Linked DNA regions of Methylobacterium currus. The protein of the gene in region 1 interacts with the protein of each later gene in a pairwise test. Links are inferred from orthologs where the notes say so. Each region holds a gene or a part of one and is shown in the gene's direction. Other genes may lie near its edges. The genes, in order: recJ and DA075_RS25895.

Region 1 (7,481 bases):
GCGTCGCCGCGCCCTGCTCGTCCACAGCCGCGGCGATCGAGGCGGCGACGGCGCTGATCTCGCGGATGCGCGCGCCGATCCCGCCGATCGCCGCCACGGTCCGGCCGGTCGCGCCCTGCACCTGCGCGATCTGGCGGCCGATCTCCTCGGTCGCCTTGGCGGTCTGGTCGGCGAGGGCCTTCACCTCGGCGGCGACGACCGCGAAGCCGCGTCCCGCCTCGCCGGCCCGCGCCGCCTCGATGGTGGCATTGAGTGCCAGGAGATTGGTCTGGCCGGCGATCGAGGAGATCAGGCTCACCACGTCGCCGATCCGGGCCACGATGGCGCTGAGCGACTCGACGCCGCCGGCCGCCTGCTCGGCCTCGCCCACGGCGATGCGGACCAGCTCGTTCGATCCGGCGACCTGCCGGCCGATCTCCTGCACCGAGCTGCCGAGCTGCTCCGCCGCCGTCGCCACGGTGCCGACGCTGGAGGCGGTCTGGCCGGCGGAGGCCGACACGGCGGCGGCCTGGCTCACCGTCTCGGCGGCAGCGTGGGTCATCGCCGTCGCGGTGCCTTGCAGCGCGGTCGCCGCGGTCGAGACGCTGCGCACGATGCCGCCGACGGCGTTCTGGAAGTCCTGCCCGATCTGCCGCATCGCCGCCCGGCGCTGGTCTTCGGCGGAGGCCCGGGCCAGAGCCGTCTCCTCCTCCAGGGCGCGGGTGCGGATCAGGTTGTCCTTGAAGACCTGGACCACCGCCGCCATCGCGCCGAGCTCATCGCGGCGGGTGAGGCCGGGCACGGCGATGTCGGCCCTGCCGGCTGCGAGGTCGCGCATCGCCGCCGCCAGCTCGCGCAGTCCCCGGACGATGCGGGTCTGCACGATCACGACCGAGCACAGCAGGAGGACGATGGTGACGCCGACGACACACGCATAGACGAGGACCTTCCGGGTGGCGGCGTCGGACCGCGCCTGGGCCTCGGCGACCACGCTGTCCATCAGCGCCAGGCCCATGGCGGACACGGCAGCCTGCCCCTCCCCCGTCACGGTGTCCCACTCGGCGGTGGTCACCGGGACCTTGCGCCCGGCGAGGATCGCCGTCACCGCCTCGCGGCGGATCGCCTCCAGGCGGCCGCCGAAATTCACCGCACTGCCCCGGTCATAGGCCTCCCGCAGGGCGCGGTCGAAGCCTCCGGCCTCGATCGTCCGGCCGACGACCTGCCAGGCCGTCCGGCTCTGGACGTCGGCCGTGATGGCCTGGAGCCGCTCGCCCTCGGTGGCGGTGCGGTCGGCCACCGCGAGAGTACCGATGATGCCGTTCAGGCGGCCGGTCTCGGTCCGGGCGAGCCACGTCGTCGCCCGCGTGTTGAGCAGGACCCCGAGGCTGGCATCCTGCGACTGGATCGCCGCATCGACGACCTTGGCCGAGGCCTCGATCTCGGCGAGGAAGCGGTCGCCGACGGCGTAGAGCCGGGTCAGGAGGGACTTGTCCCGCTCAGGGAGGGCCTTGCCGAGCTCCGCCTCGGCCTGGGCACGGATCTGCTGCCACTCGGCGAAGAGCGCATCGAGGCGCGCACCGCGTTCCGCCAGAGCCGGGGCGGCGGCCATCCGCAAGCCCGAAGCGGCCGCCGCGACCGACCGGTCCGCCTCGGTCCGGGCCTCGAGGAGCGGCGCCCGGTAGCGGCGGCCGGCCTCGCCCTCGGCCATGAAGGCCGACCGGATGAAGCCGCGCTCGAGCCGGACCTGGCTCAGGCTCGTGAAGAGGTCGCGGCCGGCGACGGCATCGATGCTGACCTGACGTGCCGTTTCCCGGCCATCGATGCTTGCGACGACCTGAAGACCTGCGACCGCGATCAAGGATATCCCGAGTATCACCACAATCGACAGGATCGTTGCTCGCAGGGACCAGGATGTCATGGCGTTTGAACTTACCTTGGCGGATGGGCGTGATCGTCGCATGATGAATGGAAATGGTAAAATATTGATGAGCGGATCCGATGAGCACAAATCGCCCATCGACGCCGAGGCCGCTCCTTGGACCGCAAAAATCTGAGACGTCTCTGGGTCAGTGGGCGGATCATGGTCGCGGGAACCTGCGGATTACTGGCCGGATTCCCTGGGCGAAGGAGGGCGGCCGGGCCGCCTCAGCACGGAGCGGCCCGGGCGGAAAACCGCACGACACCACGCCCGAACCGCCTTAAGACTGCACCCCGTGTCCACGCTCCTCGACCTGCCCCACCCGCTCCTCGACGTTCGCCGCTCCGCCCTCGGACGGCCCTGGCACGAGCGCTGCGCCTCGGCGCAGGCCCAGGGCCTGGCGGTCGCCATCGCGCAGGGGCACGGCCTGCCGGAGGTGCTGGCCCGGGTGCTCGCCGGCCGCGGCGTCGACCTTCAGGCGGTGCCGGGCTTCCTCGAGCCGCGCCTGCGCGACCTCATGCCCGACCCCGCGGTGCTCGTCGACATGGAGGCGGCGGCCGACCGCCTCGCCGCGGCGATCCAGGGGCGCGAGAAGGTGGCGATCTTCGGCGATTACGACGTCGACGGGGCGGCGAGCGCCGCCTTGCTCGCCGGGACGCTCCGCGACCTCGGCGTGCCCTACCGGCTCCACATCCCCGACCGGATCACCGAGGGCTACGGCCCCAACGTCGCGGCGGTGCGGATGCTGGCCGAGGAAGGCGCCACCCTCCTCGTCACCGTCGATTGCGGCACCGCCGGGCACGAACCGCTGGCCGAGGCGGCCCGCCTCGGGCTGGACGTGGTGGTGCTCGACCATCACGGTGCCCCCGAGCTGCTTCCGCCGGCCCGTGCCGTCGTCAACCCGAATCGCCTCGACGACCTGTCGGGCCTCGGCCATCTCTGCGCCGCCGGCGTGGTCTTCCTCACCCTCGTGGCGCTCAACCGGCGCCTGCGCCGGGACGGCCTTACCATCCCCGACCTGATGGCCGGGCTCGACCTCGTGGCGCTCGCCACCATCGCCGACGTGGTGCCGCTCCACGGTCTCAACCGCGCCTTCGTGCGCCAGGGGCTCGCCGTGATGCGCGGCCGCGGGCGGCGCGGCCTCGCCGCCCTCCTCGACGCGGCCGGCCTGTCGGAGGCGCCGCAGGCCTGGCATCTCGGCTTCCTGCTCGGGCCGCGGATCAATGCCGGCGGGCGCATCGGCGACTCGACGCTCGGGGCCCGCCTGCTCCTGTGCGAGGACCCGATCGAGGCCGCGGGCATCGCGGCGCAGCTCGACGCGCTCAACCGCGAGCGCCAGGCGATCGAGGCCGCGGCCGTCGCCGAGGCGGAGGCGGAGATGGGGATGCGGCTGGAGCGCGACCCCGACCAGCCGGTCCTCGTCGCCGGCAGCCCGGACTGGCATCCGGGCGTGGTCGGGCTGATCGCGGCACGGCTCAAGGAGCGCTTCGGCCGACCGGCCTTCGCCTTCGCGCTGCGTGAGGACGGCACCGCCACCGGGTCCGGCCGCTCGATCCCCGGCGCCGATCTCGGCCGGGCGGTGCGGGCCTGCGTCGAGGCGGGCCTCGCGGCCAAGGGCGGCGGCCACGCCATGGCGGCGGGGGTGACGCTCGCCGCCCTCGACCTCGACCGATTCCGCGAGGCTCTCTCGGGCGACCTCGCCGCTTCCGTGGCGGAGGCCCGCCTCGGCGAGGCTTTGCTCGTCGACGGCCTCGTCTCCGCCGGCGGCGTGCAGCCGGACCTGGCGGATGCGGTCGAGCGGGCCGGCCCGTTCGGCCAGGGCGCACCGGAGCCGGTCTTCGCTCTCGCCCGCCACCGGGTCGCGGATGCGCGCGTCGTCGGCACCGGCCACGTCAAGGCGCAGCTGCGCGGCCGGGACGGCGTCGCGGTCGGCGCCATCGCGTTCCGGGCGGCGGAATCGCCGGTCGGGCGCCTGCTCCTGTCCCGGATCGGCCGCGACATCCACGCCGCCGGCACGCTCTCCCGCGACCGCTGGCGCGGCAGCGACCGGGTCGAGCTGCGCCTGTGCGACGTGGCCGAGGCCGACTGAGCGGCGGCGTCCGGCTCCCCTCGGCGGAGCTGCTGAGCCGACCATGGATCCGGCTTGGTATCCGGCTTGACACCCCCCGGCAGCCCCACCATAAGGGCCCCGTCGCCGACACGGCGGCTCCTGCCGGCAACGGCAGCGTGGGGGAATGTCCCGAGCGGCAAAGGGGGCGGACTGTAAATCCGCTGGCTATGCCTTCGTAGGTTCGAGTCCTACTTCCCCCACCATCTCTTCTTTCAGTTTGCGTCCGCCATCTTGGATGTTCCAGGACATCGATGGTGTCGGATCGTGGGGTTTCCGTCACCTTGACAGGTGCAGGCCGCCCCAGCATAAGGACCCGCCGCCGACGCGGCGGCCCCTGCCGGCAACGGCAGCGTGGGGGAATGTCCCGAGCGGCAAAGGGGGCGGACTGTAAATCCGCTGGCTATGCCTTCGTAGGTTCGAGTCCTACTTCCCCCACCATCCTCCCTCTTCTTCTCGAACGATCGTCCGGGCGGCCTGAGCCGCGATGATGCGGACCGGATGAGGGTGGATCAGTGATCCACCACCTCGCCGAGCGCCGCCAGCAGCGACGACCGGGCGCGGCTCACCCGGCTCTTCACCGTGCCGACCTGGCAGCCGAGCCGCAACGCCGCCTCCTCGTAGGTGTAGCCCTCGGCGCCGATCAGCAGCAGGGCTTGGCGCTGGGCCTCGGGGAGGGCTTCCATCCGCTCCCGCACCACCCGCAGGGTGCTGGCATGGTCCTGGTCGGCCGGCGCGGCCAGTTGACCGGCCAGAATCCCGTCGCCATCCTCGACCTCCCGGCGCCCCTTGCGCAGATCCGTGTAGAACTGGTTGCGCATGATCGTGAACAGCCAGGCGGTGAAGTTCGTGCCAGGCTGGAACCGATGCTGGTTCGCCCAGGCCCGGGCGCAGGTTTCCTGAACCAGGTCGTCGGCCCGCACCACGTCGTGCGACAGCGAGAGTCCGAAGGTGCGCAGGGCCGGCAACGCCGTCATCAAAGCGTTACGGAAGTCGAAGCTGATGGCATCCCCGCGCGCCGCCAGGGCGGCCTCGACCCGGGCCAGCACCTCGGCGAGGCGGGGCGGCAGCTCGGTCTGTTCGACCGGGCTGAAGTATTGTTGCAGAGGTTTTCTGAGGAAGTCTTGGATGACGAGAGAGGGTCGTGTGTCGGAGGACGGTGGCGGCGCGGGAGGGAGCGCGGTCGGTTCGATCTTCATTGTCGCGAGAAGGCCCCTGATCCCGTTGAAGGCCCTCTTTTTAACGGTTCGAATTTCGATGGCAATAGAAGCTTGACCGATGCTCGATGAAGCGGGCGCCCTCGCGGCCCTCATGGCCCTGGCGCAGGAAACGCGGTTGCGCATCGTGCGGACCCTGCTGCACGCCCTCCCCGAGGGGATCCCGGCCGGTCGGCTCGCCGCCGCGGTCGGCTGCGCGCCCTCGACCCTCACCTTCCACCTCCGGCAGCTGCAGGAGGCGGGGCTCGTCGAGTCGCGCCGCCAGGGCGCGTTGGTGATCTATTCCGCGCGCCCCGCGGGCGTCACCGGCCTGACCGACTACCTCACGCAATCCTGCTGCGGCGGACGGCCGGAGGCCTGCCTGCCGGTACCGGCGCCCCGCTGCGGCGACGCGGCGTCCCCGCAGCCCCAAGCGGCAGCGTACGATGCCACGCATGCCCTCGACGCCCCGGCCGGGACAGGCCGGCCGTGACGCGAGGCCCGTGAGGCGCCTGCTCCCGGGTCTCGCGTCGCGCGCCTGTCCCGTCAGTCGCGGTAATAGGACCGCCGCTCCTCGCGGTAGCGCATGGTGCGGTAGGGCCGGTCGTCGTCCCAGCGATCCATCCGGCGCTCCATCTTGCGGCGCCAGCCATGCGCCGGCGCCCAGGCCGGCGGGCCGCCGCGGAACTCGCCGTAGCCGCCGCGGGCCCAGGGCGGGTCGGCCCGCGCCGCACTGGTGGCGCCGAACAACCCGGTCGCCGCGACCATGGCAGTGAAAGCGAGGGGAAGGACGGTCCTGCGCATCGGCACATCTCCATTCGGCTCGATCGGGACCAGCAACGGCCCTGTCCCGAAAACCGTTCCGTCCTCGCCGCTTCGACGAATGAGGAAATTCTTCTTCGTCTGGTCACCGAAGCAGTGTCGAAACGGCGTGGAACCACTTCGCGGGAGGTGCCGTTTCTCCGCACTCTCACACAGGAGACAGCGATGAAGCGGATCACGATCGCCCTGCTGGCCACCGCCACCCTCGTCGGCGGCGCGATGGCGGCGGAGCAGCCCGGCGCCTCGGCGCGCTCACCGGGGCACGAGATGCAGGATCGCGGCAGCGTCAAGGGCAGCCCCGGCGCCTCCGGCTACGCTCCCGGCCACGAGATGAAGTCCGACACGATGAAGTCCGACACGACCGGGACCACCTCGCGGATGAACGACACGAAGTCCGGCACCGCCGGCTCCACGACCCGGCGCTGACGCGCCCGGCACCTCCGCAGACAGCCACGGCGCCGCCTCGCGCGGCGGCGTCGTCCCTTCCGCGTTCCGGCCCCCGTTCCGCTCCGTCATGGGCCGGCCGCGCCTCTTCTCATCAGTGTCATGTGCCGCTGCTGTAAGGCAGCCGCGTGAGGCGAGCACGAGGGACGGGGTCGGCCATGAGCGAGTTCGAGGCGCCGCAGCAGGCGGCCACGATCGAGGCGTTGCGGCGTGAGATCGCGGAGGCCTATGACGAGGAGCTGGAGCTCGAGATCGAGGAGGAGCGCCTCGCCGGGCTGATGCCGCGGCGGGAGGGCGCCGCCCCGGAGCTCGACCGCCGGCTTTATTTCCGCGAGCTTCTGCGCCTGCAACACGAGCTGGTGCGGCTCCAGGACTGGGTCCAGACCAACAAGCTGAAGGTCGTGGTCCTGTTCGAGGGACGCGACTCCGCCGGCAAGGGCGGCGTCATCAAGCGCATCACCCAGCGCCTCAACCCGCGGGTCTGCCGCGTCGCCGCCCTGCCCGCCCCGAGCGAGCGCGAGCGGGGCCAGTGGTACTTCCAGCGCTACGTCAGCCACCTGCCGACCGGCGGCGAAATGGTGCTGTTCGACCGCTCCTGGTACAACCGCGCCGGCGTCGAGCGCGTCATGGGCTTCTGCTCGGAGGCCGACGTGGAGGAGTTCTTCCGCTCGGTGCCCGAGTTCGAGCGCATGCTGATCCGGTCGGGCATCGTCCTGGTGAAATACTGGTTCTCGATCACCGATGCCGAGCAGGCCTCCCGCTTCGAGATGCGCATCCGCGATCCGCTCAAGCAGTGGAAGCTCAGCCCGATGGACGTCGAGTCGCGGCGGCGCTGGGAGAGCTACACCCGGGCGAAAGAAGACATGCTGGCCCACACCCACATCCCGGAGGCCCCCTGGTGGGTGGTCGACGCGGTCGACAAGCGGCGCGCCCGCCTCAACTGCATCAGCCACCTGCTGGAGCAGGTGCCCTACGGCACCGTCGAGCGTCCCCCCGTCCGCCTGCCGGAGCGGGT
Region 2 (7,587 bases), 2.4 Mb from region 1 along the record:
GCCGGTCTCCTCGAAGACCTGCCAGGCCGCCGCCACCGCCGCCTTGGCGTTCAGGGTGTCGAAGACCGTCTCGATCAGGATCAGCTCGGCGCCGCCGGCGATCAGGCCACGCACCTGCTCGGCGTAAGCGTCGCGGACCTGGTCGAAGGTCACGGCGCGGTAGCCCGGGTTGTTGACGTCGGGCGAGATCGACAGGGTGCGGTTCGTCGGGCCGATGGCGCCGGCGACGAAGCGGCGGCGCCCGTCCTGCTTCTCGGCGAGCAACGCCGCCTCGCGGGCGAGCCGCGCGCCCTCGCGGTTCAGCTCGTGGATGATCGGCTCCATGCCGTAATCGGCCTGAGCGATCGTCGTGCCCGAGAAGGTGTTGGTCTCGACGACGTCGGCGCCGGCGAGGAAGTAGTCGAGGTGGATCTGCCGGATCGCGTCGGGCTGCGTCAGGATCAGGAGGTCGTTGTTGCCCTTCTGGTCATGGTCGTGATCGCGGAAGCGCTCGCTGCGGAAGTCGGCCTCGGTCAGGCCGAGGCGCTGGATCACCGTGCCCATCGCCCCGTCGAGAACGAGGATCTTCTCCGCCGCGCGCCGGCGCAGGGCGGTCAGGATTTCGGCACCGTCGGCGGGGTGGAGGTCGGTCATCGGGATGGGGTTCCAGCGGGTCGGGCAATCGAATCAAGACGGGCCGCGTGACGCGGCCCGGGGCATATCGGGGCGAAGAGGCAGGAGCAGCCTTGGCTTCAGGCCGCGGCCTTCTCCGCCGCCGCCGGCGCCGCGCGCAGGCCCAGCAGATGGCAGATCGCGTAGACGAGGTCGGCGCGGTTCATGGTGTAGAAGTGGAAGTCGGTGACGCCGCGGTCGACGAGGTCGAGCACCTGCTCGGCGGCCACCGCCGCGGCCACCAGCTTGCGGGTGGAGACGTCGTCCTCCAGCCCCTCGAAGCGGGCGGCGAGCCAATCCGGCACCGAGGCGCCGGTGCGGCGGGCGAAGTTGGCGGCCTGCTTGAAGTTCTGCACCGGCAGGATGCCGGGGATGATCGGGATGTCGATCCCCCGCGACTGCACCCGGTCGAGGTAGCGGAAGAACAGGTCGTTGTCGAAGAAGAACTGGGTGATGGCGCGGTCGGCGCCGCAATCGACCTTGGCCTTCAGCGCGTCGAGATCCTGGTCGAGGGAGCCGGCCTCGGGGTGGCGCTCGGGATAGGCCGAGACCGAGACCTCGAAGTCGCCGATGCGCTTGATCCCGGCGACGAGGTCGCAGGAGCGCTCGTAGCCGCCCGGATGCGCCGTGTAGGCGGTGCCGACTCCCTCCGCCGGGTCGCCGCGCAGGGCCACGATGTGGCGCACGCCGGCCTCGTGATAGGCGCGCACCACGTCGTCGACCTCGCCCTTGGTCGCCGCCACGCAGGTGAGGTGGGCGGCGGGCTTCAGCTCGGTCTCGCGCACCAGGCGCGCCACGGTGTTGTGGGTGCGCTCGCGGGTCGAGCCGCCGGCGCCGTAGGTCACCGAGACGAAGCTGGGGCCGAGCGGCGCCAGCCGCTCGATCGACGACCACAGGGTCGCCTCCATCTCCGGGGTCTTAGGCGGGAAGAACTCGAACGAGACCCGGATCGGGCGGCGGCTCTCGCGGCTCGGGCGGAAGGCGGTGGGGATCATCGGCGGCCTCGGCGGGAAAGAGCGGATCAGGCGACGGCGCGGTCGGGCAGGCCGGCAGCGGCTTCAGGGTGATGGGCGAGCCAGAGCGTGACGGTGAGCTGGTGCTCCGCGCCCCCGGTCGGGGCGAGGTGGCGCAGCCGCACGTCGGTCAGCCCGGCCTCGAAGAGCCATCCGGCGACCTGCTCGGGTGCGAAGCCGAGGCGGCGATGCGCTTCGTCCTCGCGGAGGAATTCCAGGCTGTGGGGGGCAAAATCAACCACAAGGAGGCGGCCGCCGGGGGCGACGAGGCGCGCGGCCTCGCGCAGGGCGCGGGCCGGGTCGTCGAGGTAATGCAGCACCTGATGGATCAGCACGAGGTCGAAGCTGGCCCGGCCGAAGGGGGGCGCGTGGATGTCGCCCTGGCGCAGGTCGATCCGGGTCAGCCCCTGGCGCTCCAGGTTGGCGCGGGCAACCGACAGCATGGCGTGGTTGGCGTCGAGACCGGTCGCCCGGGCCGCGCGGGGCGCGAGCAGCCCGAGCATCCGTCCGGTGCCGGTGCCGAGATCGACGAGGCTGCCGATCGGCCCGGTCCCCAGCGACTCGAGCACCGCCGCCTCGACGGTGGCCTCCGGCACGTGGAGCGAGCGCACCCGGTCCCATTGCGGCGCGAGCCGCGCGAAGAAGTTCTGGGCGGCCTCCGCCCGCTGCGCCCGCACCGCCTGGAGCCGGGCCCGGTCTTCGGAGAGCGGCGGCTCGGCGGCGTCGAGGGCGGCGATGAGGGGCGCCACCAGACCCGCCGTGCCCTCGCGCAGGCGGAAGAACGCCCAGGCACCCTCGCGGTGGCGCACCACCAGGCCGGCCTCGACCAGGAGCTTGAGATGACGCGAGATCCGCGGCTGCGACTGGCCCAGGATGTCGGTGAGGTCGGAGACCGACAGCTCGCCCTCGCCGAGCAGCACCAGGATGCGCAGACGCGTCTCCTCGGCTGCGGCGCGCAGCACGCCCAGGGCGTCGGCGAAGGGGACGGTGGCGATCATTCCGGCGGGCTCCTCGCCTCCGACTTCAAACATAAAGATATCTTTATGTGAGGAATGCACAGGGTGCAAGCGGTGTTTCGGGGAGGCGGGGCGGGCATGGACGGCGGAGCGGCTCGCGAGGCCGACGCCACAGGAGCCGGCCGTTGACCAAGCCCGCCCACCTCCGGTATGTTCCTGCTTCGTTCGGGCCGCCCGCCCGTCCAGGAGCGTTCCGCTTCCATGGCGCAGGCCACCTCCGGCAAGTCCCCTCGCGGCAAGTCCCCTCGCGGCAAAACTCTCTTCTTCTTCGAGAAGCCCTCGGCGATGCGCCAGGTGCAGCGGTTCTTCCGCTCGCCGAGCACGGTCTGCGTCGCCGCCGAGGGCCACCTCCTGGAGGCGGCCGAGCCCGGGGAGATCCGGCCGGACTGGAAGCCCTGGCGCTTCGACGCGCTGCCCATCGCCCTGGAGCGCCTGCCGGTGGCCCCCGGCCACGGCCGCTCGGGCCAGTCGCACGCGCCGAAGCTCGCGGCGATCCGCCAGGCGCTGGCCGGGGTCGAGCGTGTGATCATCGCCACCGATCCGGGCCGCGAGGGCTCGATGATCGCCTGGGAGGTGCTGGAGCACCTGGGCTGGCGCGGCCGGGTCGACCGCCTGCGCCTCGGCGCCCTCGACGAGATCTCGATCCGCCGGGCCTTCGGGCTCCTCGCGCGCGAGGACGATTCCGGCGAGCGCGACTATGCGGCCTATCTCGAGGCCCTGTGCCGCCAATACGAGGACTGGCATCTCGGCCTCAACGGCACGCGGGCCGTGTCCTTGCGCCTGCGCCCGCCGGCCTTCCGCGAGCCCTGGCGCTTCGGCGGGGTGCAAACGCCGACGCTGGCGATCCTCGCCGACCTGGAGGAGCGCATCCGCAATTTCGTCCCGCGCGACTTCTACAAGATCGCGCTTCCGGTCACGACCGAAAGCGGCGCCCGCCTGACGCTCTGGCACGCACCGAAGGACAAGATCTTCGCGATCAAGGACGCCGAGACGATCCGCGACGCCGCCGAAGGCTGGTCCGGCCCGCTCGCGGTGGTGCAGAAGGACGTGCGACGGGCACCACCGAAGCTGTTCTCCAAGGACACGCTCTCCCGGGCCTGCGCCAAGCGCTTCGGCTGGGACCCGCAAGTCACGGCGCGTCACGCCCAAGCGCTCTACGACAAGGGGTTCCTGAGCTATCCCCGCACCGAATCGGTGCACCTCCCCGAGTCGCAAGCCAAGGATGCCGCCGCGGTGATCGCGGCGATCGCCACCGCCGACAAGGACCTCGCCGCCCACGTCCCGGCGACGCCGCAGATCCGCCGCGGGCCGAAGGGCCATTACGTCAAGGATCCGGGCGAGCACCACGCCATCGTGCCCCTGCGCAAGGTGCCGGGGCCGGGCGATGTCGCGCCCGATGCGCAGAAGCTCTGGCTCCTCGTCGCAAAAAACTTCCTCGCCGCCCACATGGCCGACGGGATCGACGCCCGCACCACGGTCACGGCGGACATCTCGACGCCGCTCGGCCCGAGGCGCTTCGTCATCACCGGCAGCGTGGTGCGGGTGCCGGGCTGGCGCGCCCTCTACGGCACCGAGGCCGACGAGGACGAGGTCGTGCCCGGCAAGGCCAAGGCCGACGACGAGCCGACCACCGGGCGCCTGCCGCCGGTCCGCGACGGCGAGGCTGGCACAGGCGGCGAGCCCACGATCGAGACCGCCCGGACCGAGCCGCCCCGGCGCATCACCCGGGGCGAGCTGCCGGTGGTGATGGGCCGGCTGATCGACCAGGTCGAGGACCCGGCCCTGAAGCGGGCGCTGGAGAACCCGGCCAACCCGACCGAGCCCAAGGGCCTCGGCACCGCCGCGACCCGCGACGCGGTGCTGCCGAAGCTGATGAAGAGCCACTACGTCACGCTGCTCAAGGGCAAGGATCCGGCGATCACCGTGACGGAGGTCGGCCTCGCCTTCGTGGCCGCGGTGCGGCGGGTATTTCCGGCCTATGGCGACCCGGTCGGGCGGGCTGTGTTCGAATCGGAGCTGGCCGAGATCGGCCGGGCATCGACCAAAGCCGAGGCCGTGCGCCGGGCCGAGGCCTTCCGTCAGCGCACCCGCGAGCGGGTCGAGGCGCTGATCGGCGCGGTCTCGGGCGCCGAGCGCTTGGCAGTTGAAGGCTTGGCGGTTGAAGGCTTGGCGGTCGAGGGCTTGGCGGTCGAGGGCGAGGCCCTGCCCCGCCGCGGCCGCGCGCCCACCGCCGCGATGGTGTCGTTCGCGCGTTCCCTGGCCGCCCGCAAGGGGATCCCCCTTCCCCCCGAGGCCACGCGCGACGCCGGCGCCTGCCGGGTCTTCCTCAACACCCATGCGGGACCGAAGGCGGCCCCGGCCGGTGACGGTGCGACCCGAGCCCCGACCCCGGCGATGCTGCGCTTCGCCGCCTCCCTCGCCCGGGCCAAGCGCCTGGAGGCGCTGCCGCCCGAGATCGAGACCGACTTCAACGCCTGCCGCGCCTTCCTCGACGCCCATGCGGGCGGCGACGGCTCGCGCTCCGGCGGCAAAACGGCCCCGACCCGGGAAGCCCCGACCCGCGAGGCCTCGGCGACGAAGCCCCGCGCCCGCCGCCCGCGCGGCCCGGCGAGCCCCGGCCGCGCTCCCCGCCGTCGCCGCGCGGCGGATGCGTGAGCGCCGGCAAACAATCGCCCGCGCGCCCGCACGAGACGGCTGGACAGGCGATCCGAGCGTCTCTATACCCCCGCTCAACGCCGCTGCCCCACGCAGCCGGCGGGCCCGGGTAGCTCAGTTGGTAGAGCATGCGACTGAAAATCGCAGTGTCGGCGGTTCGACTCCGTCCCCGGGCACCACTTCCTCGTCCCTGACGTGAGTGGTGCCGTCCTCGAACGGGACGATCTCTGGTGCTTGATCCGCCGCCCTGCGCGGCCGGTGCGCCCGGGTAGCTCAGTTGGTAGAGCATGCGACTGAAAATCGCAGTGTCGGCGGTTCGACTCCGTCCCCGGGCACCACTTCCTTGCAAATCACGTCAAATTGAATCCCAATTGTTTGATGTGCATGTCGTGTTGATATGCTACAAAAAACACGTTTTTCTTTCGTAAGCTGTTTCGATAGTTTTTCTGCGCCCCAGATACTGTATAGGACGAGCATAGATCAGTCTCGGTCCAACTCCATCAATCTTAGGCGCCGCCGTCACGATCGCCCTCGACGCAGGTGCCATCTTCAGCAAGCGGCTCGTCACGAAAGTAAGCACAGAAAAATTTAGCTTTGTATGGCCCTACCTAGGCCTATTTTCTGAAAAAATCTTTTGTATCAATAATTCAACACAAAAGCCCACTTCCGCTGAGCCGTTGATCGTGCTGCGCAATCAGGCATTGTGCCCAAGTAGCGCTAACGGTCGTTCGATCGGAGTTTCCACCTCCGGTGTGGCGTCGAACGACCGTCCCTGCACCGATTTATCTTGAGAGAACCAGGATTGCCGCAACCGAAAAAAGGCGACGCTGGCTCTCCGAGGCGGATGGCCGCCGGCGAGGCCGGATCACGCTTTCACGGTGCGCGCCGGCCGCGCCACGGGCCCACGCCCGCCGGACGTCGTCCGGTTCTGCCACAGATTGAGCGGCACGATCAGGATCACGACGCCGAGCACCCACCAGGCCGGGCGGATGTCGTAGGCGAAGTCGAGGTTGGCGGCGAGCACCGCACCAGCCGGCACCCCGGTGGCAAGCGCGTACCAGGCGGCCTCCAGCCCCGCCGTGGCGAGGCCGGCCGCGAGGCTGAGGCCCAAGAGCGGCAGCGGCGTGCTCGGCACCTTGAGGTGATGCATCAGCCGCCAGCCCATCAGGGCGAGGAACAGCCCGCTCCAGAACACCGGCTTCGAGACATCGATCTTCGATTGCAGGAAGAAGTGCAGCAGCGCCAAAGCGGTGAGCAGATAGACCAGCCGGTGCAGCCGCGGCCAGGCCTTGCCGAGGCGGCGGATCATCCCGTCGGTCGAGGTGACGCCGAGGACCGTCAGCCCGAGGAGACCGGCGAAGCCGATGGTGAGATAGATGCGAAAGACGATCTCGCTCGCCACCCGGGCGAGGTCGAACTTCTGGTCGACGATGTACAGGGTGAAATGGAACAGCGCGTAGGCGAGGGCGGTGAGCCCGAGCATCCGCCGCACCAGGATCAGCTTGGGCGCATTGGCGATGCGCCGCATCGGCGTGACCGCGAGCGACAGGATCAGGAACCGCACCGACCAGTCGCCCATGGCGTGCAGGTAGGCGGTCAGCGGCTTTCCGCCGAGCTGGTCGAGGGCGTAGGCCGCGGTGAACCACAGGCCCGGCGCGAGGGCGAGGAGGAACACCGCGAGCTTGAACCGGGACAGCCGACCGGCGCGATCGAGCCAAGGGTAGGCGATACGGATCTGGGTGGGCATTCGGGAACCGGGTGCAGTGCGGAATGCGCCACAGATAAGCCGCGAGCGGCGGTTTGACCCGATCCGCCGACCACACGATGGCGTGAGAGGCCTTCGCGGGCGCGAAAGCCCGTCCCGAGAGTTCGCCCCGAGAATTCGCCCCTTGAGGAGACCCGCCGTGCCCCGCACCGCCCTCGCCGCCCTCCTGCTGCTGCTGGCGCAAGGAGCCCACCAAGCGGCGCAGGCCGCCTGCACCGCCCCTCCCGCTCCGCCCCCGGTGAGCGAGAAGCCGGCGAAGCCCGCCTTGCCGCAGAAGCCCGCCTGCCTCGACGCCAAGGGCGGCTGCCCGGGCTGGGAGGCCTACACCTACAATGACGGGATCAAGGCCTACAACGCGCAGCTCGGCCCCTACCGCACGAGCGCCGAGGCGTATGCGCGCAAGCTCAAGGCCTATGCCGATGGCAGCGTCGCGTATGCCAATTGCGAGATGCAGTCGCTACAGTGACGGGGGCGTGGCAGGCTGAAG

Evidence for each region.
Region 2: the proteins of recJ (region 1) and DA075_RS25895 interact in binary tests that used the Escherichia coli proteins (3 or more experiments, as listed by UniProt). The link is inferred for Methylobacterium currus from one-to-one orthologs.

The regions. Positions count from the first base shown.
Region 1 is NZ_CP028843.1:3,186,148-3,193,628, forward strand. The notes cover bases 1,613-4,589. They hold recJ (single-stranded-DNA-specific exonuclease RecJ), read left to right. Parts: upstream 1,613-2,192; coding sequence 2,193-3,986; downstream 3,987-4,589. Other genes in these bases: DA075_RS14930 (methyl-accepting chemotaxis protein), read right to left, coding at 1,613-1,837; DA075_RS14950 (sigma-70 family RNA polymerase sigma factor), read right to left, coding at 4,517-4,589. Also shown: more of DA075_RS14930, read right to left, coding at 1-1,612; more of DA075_RS14950, read right to left, coding at 4,590-5,203; DA075_RS14955 (ArsR/SmtB family transcription factor), read left to right, coding at 5,283-5,693; DA075_RS14960 (hypothetical protein), read right to left, coding at 5,747-6,004; DA075_RS14965 (hypothetical protein), read left to right, coding at 6,188-6,448; ppk2 (polyphosphate kinase 2), read left to right, coding at 6,625-7,481. UniProt on the Escherichia coli protein: Single-stranded-DNA-specific exonuclease.
Region 2 is NZ_CP028843.1:5,617,255-5,624,841, reverse strand. The notes cover bases 2,526-5,608. They hold DA075_RS25895 (type IA DNA topoisomerase), read left to right. Parts: upstream 2,526-2,881; coding sequence 2,882-5,335; downstream 5,336-5,608. Other genes in these bases: DA075_RS25900 (ArsR/SmtB family transcription factor), read right to left, coding at 2,526-2,662. In the rest of the region: metH (methionine synthase), read right to left, coding at 1-633; metF (methylenetetrahydrofolate reductase [NAD(P)H]), read right to left, coding at 732-1,646; more of DA075_RS25900, read right to left, coding at 1,673-2,525; DA075_RS25880 (protein-methionine-sulfoxide reductase heme-binding subunit MsrQ), read right to left, coding at 6,201-7,082; DA075_RS25875 (hypothetical protein), read left to right, coding at 7,240-7,566.